Regions from separate parts of the Streptomyces avidinii genome, predicted to be linked through region 1. Evidence: riboswitches for the same ligand, from Rfam matches in the RefSeq annotation. Region 1 holds a riboswitch; each other region holds the start of a gene.
What was found. A riboswitch is a leader RNA that binds a small molecule or an ion and turns the genes downstream of it on or off. The one in region 1 is predicted to bind thiamine pyrophosphate.
Positions count from the first base shown of each region.

Region 1 (3,265 bases):
AGCGGGCCGAGCGTGTAGAACGGCGCCTCCTCGCAGATCTCCTGCTGGAGGTCGATGTTCTCCTTGATCTTGTGCATCGGGACGTGGCCCGGGCCCTCGATCATCGTCTGGACGTTGTGCCGCTTGGCGATCGTGTTCAGCTCGCCCAGCGTCTTCAGCTCGGCGAACTGGGCCGCGTCGTTGGCGTCCGCGATCGAACCGGGGCGCAGGCCGTCGCCCAGGGAGTACGTGACGTCGTACGTCGCGAGGATGTCGCAGAGCTCCTCGAAGTTCGTGTAGAGGAAGTTCTCCTTGTGGTGGGCCAGGCACCACGCGGCCATGATCGAGCCGCCGCGCGAGACGATGCCGGTCTTGCGGCGGGCGGTCAGCGGCACGTAGGGCAGCAGCACGCCGGCGTGGACCGTCATGTAGTCGACGCCCTGCTCGGCCTGCTCGATGACCGTGTCCTTGTAGATCTCCCAGGTCAGGTCCTCGGCGCGACCGTCGACCTTCTCCAGCGCCTGGTAGAGCGGCACGGTGCCGATCGGGACGGGGGAGTTGCGCAGCACCCACTCGCGGGTGGTGTGGATGTTGCGGCCGGTCGAGAGGTCCATGACCGTGTCGGCGCCCCACTTGGTCGCCCAGGTCATCTTGTCGACCTCCTCCTCGATGGAGGAGGTGACCGCGGAGTTCCCGATGTTGGCGTTGACCTTCACCAGGAAGCGCTTGCCGATGATCATCGGCTCGATCTCGGGGTGGTTCACGTTCGCCGGAAGCACCGCGCGACCTGCGGCGATTTCCTCCCGAACGACCTCGGGGGAGACGTTCTCGCGGATCGCGACGTACTCCATCTCCGGGGTGATCTCACCGCGGCGGGCGTACGCGAGCTGCGTGACGGCGGCGCCGCCCCGGCCGCGGCGGGGCTGCCGGGGGCGGCCAGGGAAGACGGCGTCGAGGTTCTTGAGGCCGCCGCGCGGCGAGGTGTGCTTGATGCCGTCGTCCTCGGGGCGCACGGGGCGACCCGCGTACTCCTCGGTGTCACCGCGGCTGATGATCCAGTTCTCGCGCAGCGGCGCGAGGCCGCGGCGGACGTCGGTCTCGATCTGCGGGTCGGTGTACGGGCCGGACGTGTCGTAGAGCGTCACGTCCTTGCCGTTGGTGAGGTGGACCTGGCGGACCGGCACCCGGAGGTCGGGCCGGGAGCCCGCCAGGTATCCCTTGTGCCAGCCGGGCTGGCGCTCGGTCCGGTCGTCGGCGTCCTGGCTGACGGCAGGCGTGCGTGCATCCTGAGTGGTCATGAGACCTGATCTCCCTACGCCGGCATTACCCGGTAACAGGTTCGGCGGTCGACGCAGCCTCTTCCCGTACGCATCCGTGATGCTCGTACGGTGATCAGCGTCCTCTCAGCCCGGTGCTCCGAGCTCCCGCGTTGTGCAAAGGTGACCCCACGCTAGCGTCATCCATGGCGTGCTGAACAGTGGGCCCCCTCATCTCTTGCGATGATCTGCTGGTGACGCCCTCGCTGCAGCCCCCCACCGAGCCCACAGAGACCCGTGGCCACAACGGCCACGACGGCCACGAGCACGACGGCCACGAGCACGGGAGCCCCGGGCAGTCCGCCGGGCACTCGCCGGGGCAGCCCGACGGGCACTCCGGCGGTCATTCCGGTGGGCACTCCGGTGGGCACTCCGCGGGAGGGCATGCCCACGGCCACAGCCACAGCCACGGGCCGGCCGCCCCCGTCTCGAAGCACCTGCGCAAGGTCATCGCGGCCGTACTGATCCCCTTCGCGGCCGCCGTCTTCGTCGGCATGGCGGTGCTCTGGCCGGGCGGTGCCCCCGACCACGAGCGCAGCGGCGTGGGCTTCGACCGGCAGACCCAGCAGGGCGTGGTCACCTCGCTCGAACAGGTCGACTGCAAGTCCGTGAACGCCGCCCAGGTACCGACGACCGCGGCTCCTTCCACCCCCTCGGGCCGCCAGGCCCAGGCCGAGCAGACCGGCGAGTGCAAGAAGGCCACCGTCGAGGTCACCAGCGGCCCGGACAAGGGCCGCACCTTCGTGGAGATCGTCCAGCCGGGTGCACCACGGCAGTTGGAGGACGGCCAGGAGGTGGTGGTGGCGTACGCGCCGGACGCCCCGCGCGACCTCCAGTACTCGGTGATCGACGTGAACCGCAAGCTCCCGATGGCACTGCTGGCCGGCATCTTCGCCGTCGCGGTCGTCGTGGTCGGACGGATGCGCGGGCTGTTCGCGCTGATCGCGCTCGCGGTCAGCTTCGGCGTTCTGACCCTCTTCATCCTCCCGGCCATCCTGCAGGGTTCGAACCCGCTGGTGGTCGCGGTGATCGGGGCGAGCGCGATCATGCTGATCGCGCTCTACATGTGCCACGGGCTGACCGCCCGGACCTCGGTGGCCGTTCTCGGCACGCTCGTCTCGCTGTTGCTGATCGGGCTGCTCGGCTCGGGGTTCATCGACTGGGCGTTCCTCAGCGGCAACACCGATGACAACACCGGGCTGATCCACGGGCTGTACCCGGACATCGACATGAGCGGTTTGCTGCTCGCAGGTGTGATCATCGGATCGCTCGGCGTGCTCGACGACGTGACGGTCACCCAGACCTCGGCAGTGTGGGAACTGCGCCAGGCGGACCCCTCGATGGGGCCACGAGCCCTTTACCGGGCGGCCATCAGGATCGGCCGCGACCACATCGCCTCGGTGGTCAACACCCTGGTGCTGGCCTACGCGGGTGCCGCGCTGCCCCTGCTTCTGCTGTTCTCGATCGCGAACAGCAGCATGGGTTCGGTGGCCAACAGCGAGCTGGTGGCGGAAGAGATCGTACGGACCCTCGTGGGCTCGATCGGGCTGGTGGCCTCGGTCCCCGTGACGACGGCGCTGGCCGCGCTGGTGGTTTCTGCCGACCGACCGGGATCCCCGGCCGGCGTCCCGGCCGCAGGGCCGGTCCGCGGCCGGGGCCGGCGGCGCAAGCGCTGAAGGGTCAGCCGGCGTTCTGCTCGTTCTGATGCGATTCGGCGAGGATCTTGACGAGGGCCTCGTCGAGGTTCTCCTCGAAGTCGCCCAGGTTGCGCTCCTGTCCGAGCGGAACGATCCGGTCGGTGCGGTCGAGGAACGCGACGAGCGGCGCCGCGCTGGCCCGGAACAGGGCCCGGTCGCCGCCGACCTGGAGCCGGATGTGGACGTCGGACAGATCTTCGGGGTGGGTGGGGGCGATGTGCACATCGCCGTCACCGCATGGCTTGTTGATGCCGTCGAGGAGAAGTTCCCGGC
Region 1 covers NZ_CP108863.1:4,615,104-4,618,368, reverse strand. The annotation lists gene thiC (phosphomethylpyrimidine synthase ThiC) at 1-1,277, opposite strand, end outside; TPP riboswitch at 1,272-1,417, opposite strand; gene OG373_RS20615 (YibE/F family protein) at 1,490-2,971, shown strand; gene OG373_RS20610 (SsgA family sporulation/cell division regulator) at 2,976-3,265, opposite strand, start outside.

Region 2 (3,265 bases), 1.6 Mb from region 1:
GCGGTTCGCCGTTGACGGAGATGGTCATGCGTACGACTCCTGACGTGCGGCGGAGAACCGGCGGGGGGTGAAGGGACGCGCGATCTCCGGTAGTTCGCCGGTGGCCAGCAGCTCGGCGAGGACCTCGCCGGTGAGCGGGGTCAGCAGCACTCCGTTGCGGTAGTGGCCGGTGGCCAGGTGCAGGCCCGGCAGGTCGGTCGGGCCGAGCAGCGGGGCGTTGTCGGGGGAGCCGGGGCGCAGGCCCGCCCGGGTCTCGGTGAGGGGGAGTTCGGTGATGCCGGGGACCAGTTCGTGGGCGTCGCGCAGGAGTTCGTAGACCCCGCCCGCGGTGACGGTGGTGTCCCAGCCCAGTTCCTCGCTGGTGGCGCCGACGACGAGTTCGCCGTTCTCGCGCGGCACGAGGTAGACGTGGCTGCCGCGCACGACGGCGCGTACGGTCCGCGACAGGAACGGCGCGTACGCGGCCGGCACCGTGAGCCGCAGCACCTGGCCCTTGACGGGCCGTACGGGGGCCGCGACCTCCGGCGGTACGCCCGCCAGCCGGCCGGTGAGGGAGCCCGCGGCGAGGACCACCTGGTCGGCGAGCAGTTCCGTACCGTCGGCGAGGAGGGCGCCCGTCGCGCGGTCGGTGGTGGTGAGCAGTCGTTCCGCGCCCGACCGGTGGATGGTGACGCCGGCCCGTTCGCAGGCGGCCAGCAGGGCCGCCGCGAGCCGGCGGGGGTCGACCTGGTGGTCGCCGTCGACGCGCAGGCCGCCGCGTACGCCCGGGGCGAGCATGGGCTCCAGACGGCGGCACTCGCGGCCGGTGAGCCACTCGGACTCCAGGCCGCAGCGGCGCTGCAGGGCGTGCAGCTCGCGCAGGTGGAGGCGGTCGTCGGCGTCGAGGGCGACGGCGAGGGTGCCGCAGGCGCGGTAGCCGATGTCCAGGCCGCCGCTCGCTTCGGCGAGCTCGGCGGCGAACTGCGGATAGCGTGCGGCGGAGGCGAGGCCGAGGCCGAGCAGGGCTTCCTCGCCGTAGTGCAGCTCGGTGACGGGGGCGAGCATGCCGGCCGCGACCTGGGCGGCGCCGCCGCCGGGTGCGGGGTCGGCGAGTACGGTGCGCAGCCCGCGCGCGGCGGCCCGCCAGGCGGTGACCAGGCCGATGATTCCGCCCCCGATGACGAGGACGTCGGATCCCTTGCGGGATGTTCGGGATGTTCGGGATGAGTGCATGGGCGTCCAGCCCCTCCCTTCGCCGGCATGACCCGGATCAGGTTCGTACGGTCGGAGGCCGGCCAGCCTCCCTCTCAGCCCGGTGCGCCGGACTCCCGCGATAGGTACGGTGGCCAGACTAACCCGGCGGTGGACGGCCGGTAAGGCGGCACCTATTCCTGACGGAGCGTCAGATGATTAGGCTGGCCGCGTGAGCGAGCAGACGGAACAGAATCAGCGCGGCGTCGTGATCGTCGGCGCCGGAATGGCCGGGGTGCAGACCGCGGTCGCCCTGCGAGAACAGGGGTTCACCGGCCCCGTGACCCTGCTGGGAGCCGAACCCCACCAGCCCTACGACCGGCCCCCGCTGTCCAAGGCGGTCCTCCTCGGCAAGGCCGAGGACTCCGCCTTCGACGTGGACTTCGAAGGGCTCGACATCCGCCTGCGGCTCGGCACCGAGGTCACCGGACTGCGCGCCGCCGACCACGAGCTGGACACCGAGGCGGGACCCGTCCCCTACGGGATCCTCGTCCTGGCCACCGGCGCGCAGCCGCTGACCCTGCCCGGGACCGAGGGCGTCCCCGGCGTCCACCTGCTGCGCACCCTGGACGACGCGGCCCGGCTGCGCCCGGTGCTGGCCGCGTCGCCCCGGACCGTGGTCGTCGGGGCGGGCTGGATCGGCGCCGAGTTCGCCACCGCCGCCCGCGAGGCGGGCTGCGAGGTCACCGTGGTCGAGGCGGCGGACCGGGTGCTGGCGGGGGCGCTCCCCGCCGAGGCCACCGAGCCGATGGCGCGCTGGTACGAGGAGGCCGGCGCCGGGCTGATCACCGGGGCGAAGGTCGCCGGGATCGAGGACGGGCGGGTCCTGCTGGCCGACGGGCGCGTCCTGCCCGCCGGCGCGGTGGTGGTGGGCATCGGCGCGCGCCCCGCGACCGGATGGCTGGCCGGGACCGGCGTGGAGTGCGGCCCCGACGGCTCGGTCACCGCGGACGCGTACCTGCGGACCTCGCTGCCCGATGTGTACGCGGTCGGCGACTGCGCCTCCTTCCCGTCCGGGAGGTACGGGACGCGGCTGCTCGTGCACCACTGGGACAACGCGCTCCAGGGCCCGCGGACGGTCGCGGCGAACATCCTCGCCGGGGAGCCGGACCGGGTCTACGACCCGGTGCCGTACTTCTGGTCGGAGCAGTTCGGGCGCTTCGTGCAGTACGCCGGACACCACGGCGGGGCCGACACCCTGCTCCTGCGCGGGGACGCGGCCGGGCCCTCCTGGTCGGTGTGCTGGCTGAAGGCCGGCGCACTCGTCGCCGTCCTGGCCGTGGGCCGCCCGCGCGACCTGGCGCAGGGACGCCGCCTGATCGAGACGGGGGTTCCCGTGGATCCCGCCAAGGTCTCCGACCCCGGCACCCCGCTGAAATCAGCCACGGCCTGACGGCCCGGGCGGGGTGCGGGTGCGGGTGCCGCTGCGCCGAGCCTGTTCCGGCCCCGCCCTTTCTCCGTTTCCCGGGCTCCGCCCGGGCCCGGTGCTCAATCTCCCCCGGCTACCGCTGGGAGGTGCCCCCTGGACGGGCTGAAACACGGCCTCGCCTGCGTTCGAGGCGCGGGGTCCGGGGCGGAGCCCGGGTACGGCCGCGACCCGGACGGGGCTGCTCAGGTACCGGCGGCGTGGCCGAGATGGCAGGCTTGTCCCTGTGACCGAGATTGACGCAAAGATCGATGCCCTTGTCCCCTCGTGGCTGTACCTTCCCGACATCGCGGAGATGCTGAACATCGAGGTGACCCGGGTCCGCCAGATGGTCAAGGAAGGGCAGCTCATCGCCGTCCGCCGGGGCGAGAACCGCTCCCTGCAGGTTCCGGCTCCCTTCATCGACGGCGACAAGGTCGTCAAGGGCCTCGTCGGTCTGCTGACCGTGCTGCGCGACGACCGTTTCACCGAGGAGGAGATCCTGGAATGGCTCTTCACCGAGGATCCGACCCTGCCCGGCACCCCCGTGCAGGCGCTGAGCGAGAATCGCGGCACGGAGGTGAAGCGCCGCGCGCAGGCGCTCGCCCTCTGACCTGATCGCCTTCGCTC
Region 2 covers NZ_CP108863.1:6,225,817-6,229,081, forward strand. The annotation lists gene thiS (sulfur carrier protein ThiS) at 1-28, opposite strand, end outside; gene thiO (glycine oxidase ThiO) at 25-1,212, opposite strand; TPP riboswitch at 1,210-1,321, opposite strand; gene OG373_RS28020 (NAD(P)/FAD-dependent oxidoreductase) at 1,403-2,623, shown strand; gene OG373_RS28025 (Rv2175c family DNA-binding protein) at 2,883-3,248, shown strand.
Region 2: it holds a riboswitch for thiamine pyrophosphate, as region 1 does, so the genes downstream of both, thiO (glycine oxidase ThiO) here and thiC (phosphomethylpyrimidine synthase ThiC) in region 1, are expected to answer to the same signal.

Region 3 (3,265 bases), 1.7 Mb from region 1:
ACGCCCAGCAGCTCGTCGGTCAGTCCGCCCCGCCCCAGCAGCGCGAGGAAGGCGGTGCCGACCACCACGGTGGGCAGGACGAAGGGAACGGTCACCAAGGCCCGCAGCAGTTGCTTGCCGGGGAACTCGAAGCGGGCGAAGACGTACGCGCCGGGGAGGGCGATCACCAGCGTGAGCAGGGTGGAGGCGCATGCCTGCCAGGTGGTGAACCACAGCACGTCGGCGATGTCGGGCCGGGTCAGCACCTCGGCGAACCGGCCGAACTGCCACCCCTCGTCGGTCTTGAGGCCGCGCCCCACGATCGCGGCGACGGGGTAGGCGAAGAACAGCCCGAAGAAGGCGAGGGGGAGGGCCATCAGGGCGAGCCGCACGGCGGTCGCCCGCGCCCCCTCGCGGGGGCCGGGGCCCGGCGCGGCGCCCCCCGACGCCGCGCCCGGCTCCTTGGAACCGCTTACTTCACGACGAGCGAGGTCCATGCCTTGACCCACTGCTCACGGTTCTTGGCGATGGTCTCCGGAGCCACGTTTTCCGGCTTCTCGACGACCACGCCGTGCTTGGTGAACAGCTCCGGCAGGACGGCGTCCTTCGTCACCGGGTTCACGAACATCTGGAGCGGCATGTCCTCCTGGAACTTCTTGCTGACCAGGAAGTCAACGAGGGCCTTGCCGCCCTCCTCGTTCTTGGCGCCCTTGAGCAGACCCGCGAACTCGATCTGGCGGAAGCAGGTGCCGGTGGAGACGCCCGTGGGGGCCTCGGCCGGCTGCGGCTCGCCGTACAGGACCTCGACCGGCGGGCTGGAGGCGTAGGAGACGACCAGCGGGCGGTCGCCCTTGGCCTTCTTGCCGCCCGCGGAGCCGGAGAAGCGCTCGTTGTAGGCCTGCTCCCAGCCGTCGACGACCTCGACGCCGTTGGCCTTCAGCTTGCTCCAGTAGTCCTTCCAGCCCTCGTCGCCGTACTTGCCGACGGACGCGAGGAGGAAGCCGAGGCCGGGCGAGGAGGTCGCGGCGTTCTCGGTGACCAGCAGGTTCTTGTACTCCGGCTTGATCAGGTCGTCCAACGTCTGCGGCGGGGCGAGCTTCTTCTCGGCGAAGTAGGCCTTGTCGTAGTTGACGCAGATGTCACCGGAGTCGATCGGGGTGACCCGGTGCTCCTTGTCGAGCACGTACTCGGGCTTCACCTCGCCGAGGCCCTTGGCCTCGTACGGGGTGAAGATGCCGTTGTCGAGGGCGCGCGAGAGGAGCGTGTTGTCCACGCCGAAGAAGACGTCGCCGCGGGGGGAGCCCTTGGTGAGGATCTCCTGGTTGAGCGCGGCGCCCGCGTCCCCGGACTTCAGCACCTTGACGGTGTAGCCGCTCTGCTGCTCGAACTCCTTGAGGACCGTGTCGGTCACGTTGAAGGAGTCGTGGGAGACGAGCGTGACGGTCTTGGACTTCGGGGCGTCGCTCGCGCCGGTCTTGTCCTGTGCGTCGCCGCCGCCACAGGCGCTGAGCGTGGTGACGCCGAGCGCGGCCGCGAGCGCGGCGCCCGCGATCTTCTTGGTGGTGCTCATTGGTGAATTCCTCCTGGGATGTCCAGGAGAAGACGCGGCCCTGCCCGGCGCTCTGCAGGAGCGGACGCCGGGCAGGGCGCAACAGCAAGAGTGGTGACCGAACTTCCTACCCCGAATGACCGGGGCGAGGTTCAGAGGGTCTGCGGATGACGGATACCGCACTCTCAGCGCTGTGGCGCTCCCCTGTCGGAATATGAAATTGGTTCGGCCACAGGGTACCCCGCGGCCGAATCACATCGAACGGAAGCGGAATCTAGCGTTCCGAGGCGGCCAGCTGGCCGCACGCGCCGTCGATCTCCTGACCCCTGGTGTCACGTACGGTCACGGGCACACCGTGGCGGGCGATCGCCTCCACGAAGGCCTTCTCGTCCTCGGGCCGCGAGGCGGTCCACTTGGAGCCCGGCGTCGGGTTCAGCGGGATCAGGTTGACGTGCACACGCTTGCCCTTGAGCAGCTTGCCCAGGAGGTCACCGCGCCAGGCCTGGTCGTTGATGTCGCGGATCAGGGCGTACTCGATCGAGATCCGGCGGCCGGACTTCTCGGCGTACTCCCAGGCCGCGCCGAGCACCTCGCGGACGTTCCAGCGGGTGTTGACCGGGACGAGGGTGTCACGCAGCTCGTCGTCGGGCGCGTGCAGCGAGACGGCCAGACGGCACTTGAAGCCCTCGTCGGCGAAGCGCAGCATGGCCGGAACCAGGCCGACGGTGGAGACGGTGATACCGCGCTGCGAAAGACCCAGGCCGTCGGGCTCCGGGTCGGTGAGCCGGCGGATGGCGCCGACCACGCGGTTGTAGTTGGCCAGCGGCTCGCCCATGCCCATGAAGACGATGTTCGACAGCCGCGCCGGGCCGCCGGGGACCTCGCCGTCGCGCAGCGCCCGCATGCCGTCGACGATCTGGTGCACGATCTCGGCGGTGGAGAGGTTGCGGTCGAGGCCCGCCTGGCCCGTGGCGCAGAACGGGCAGTTCATACCGCAGCCGGCCTGCGAGGAGATGCACATGGTGACCCGGTCGGGGTAGCGCATCAGCACGGACTCCACGAGCGTGCCGTCGTGCAGCTTCCACAGGGTCTTGCGGGTGGTGTCGTCGTCGCACGAGATGTGCCGGATGACGTTCATCAGGTCCGGCAGCAGCTCCTGCTGGAGCTTCTCGCGCGAGCCCGCCGGGATGTCGGTCCACTCGGCCGGGTCGTGCGCGTACCGCGCGAAGTAGTGCTGGGAGAGCTGCTTGGCCCGGAACGGCTTCTCGCCGATCGCGGCGACCGCCTCGCGGCGCTCGGCCGGGGTCATGTCGGCGAGGTGCCGGGGCGGCTTCTTGGCCCCACGAGGGGCGACGAAGGTGAGCTCTCCCGGAACGGGGCGGGCCATGGCAGGTACTCCTTGTAAGACGAAAGGCGCGCCGCAGAAGCAGCGCGCCTTCCAAGAGTAACCGCCCGGCGTCCTGCGACGCCTTTTCGCAGGTCAGCCGGTGCCCACGAAGGCTGCGAGCAGCAGCCACACCACCGGGGCCGTCGGAAGCAGGGAGTCCAGCCGGTCCATGATGCCGCCGTGTCCCGGCAGCAGCGTGCCCATGTCCTTGATGCCGAGGTCCCTCTTGATCATCGACTCGCCCAGGTCGCCCAGGGTGGCGCTGACCGCGACCGAAAGGCCGAGCAGCAGACCCTGCCACCAGGAGCCGCCGTCGATCAGGAACTCCATGCACAGCGCGCCGGCCGCCA
Region 3 covers NZ_CP108863.1:2,884,539-2,887,803, forward strand. The annotation lists gene OG373_RS12350 (ABC transporter permease) at 1-356, opposite strand, end outside; gene OG373_RS12355 (thiamine ABC transporter substrate binding subunit) at 452-1,549, opposite strand; TPP riboswitch at 1,635-1,744, opposite strand; gene rlmN (23S rRNA (adenine(2503)-C(2))-methyltransferase RlmN) at 1,803-2,915, opposite strand; gene OG373_RS12365 (phosphatidate cytidylyltransferase) at 3,009-3,265, opposite strand, start outside.
Region 3: it holds a riboswitch for thiamine pyrophosphate, as region 1 does, so the genes downstream of both, OG373_RS12355 (thiamine ABC transporter substrate binding subunit) here and thiC (phosphomethylpyrimidine synthase ThiC) in region 1, are expected to answer to the same signal.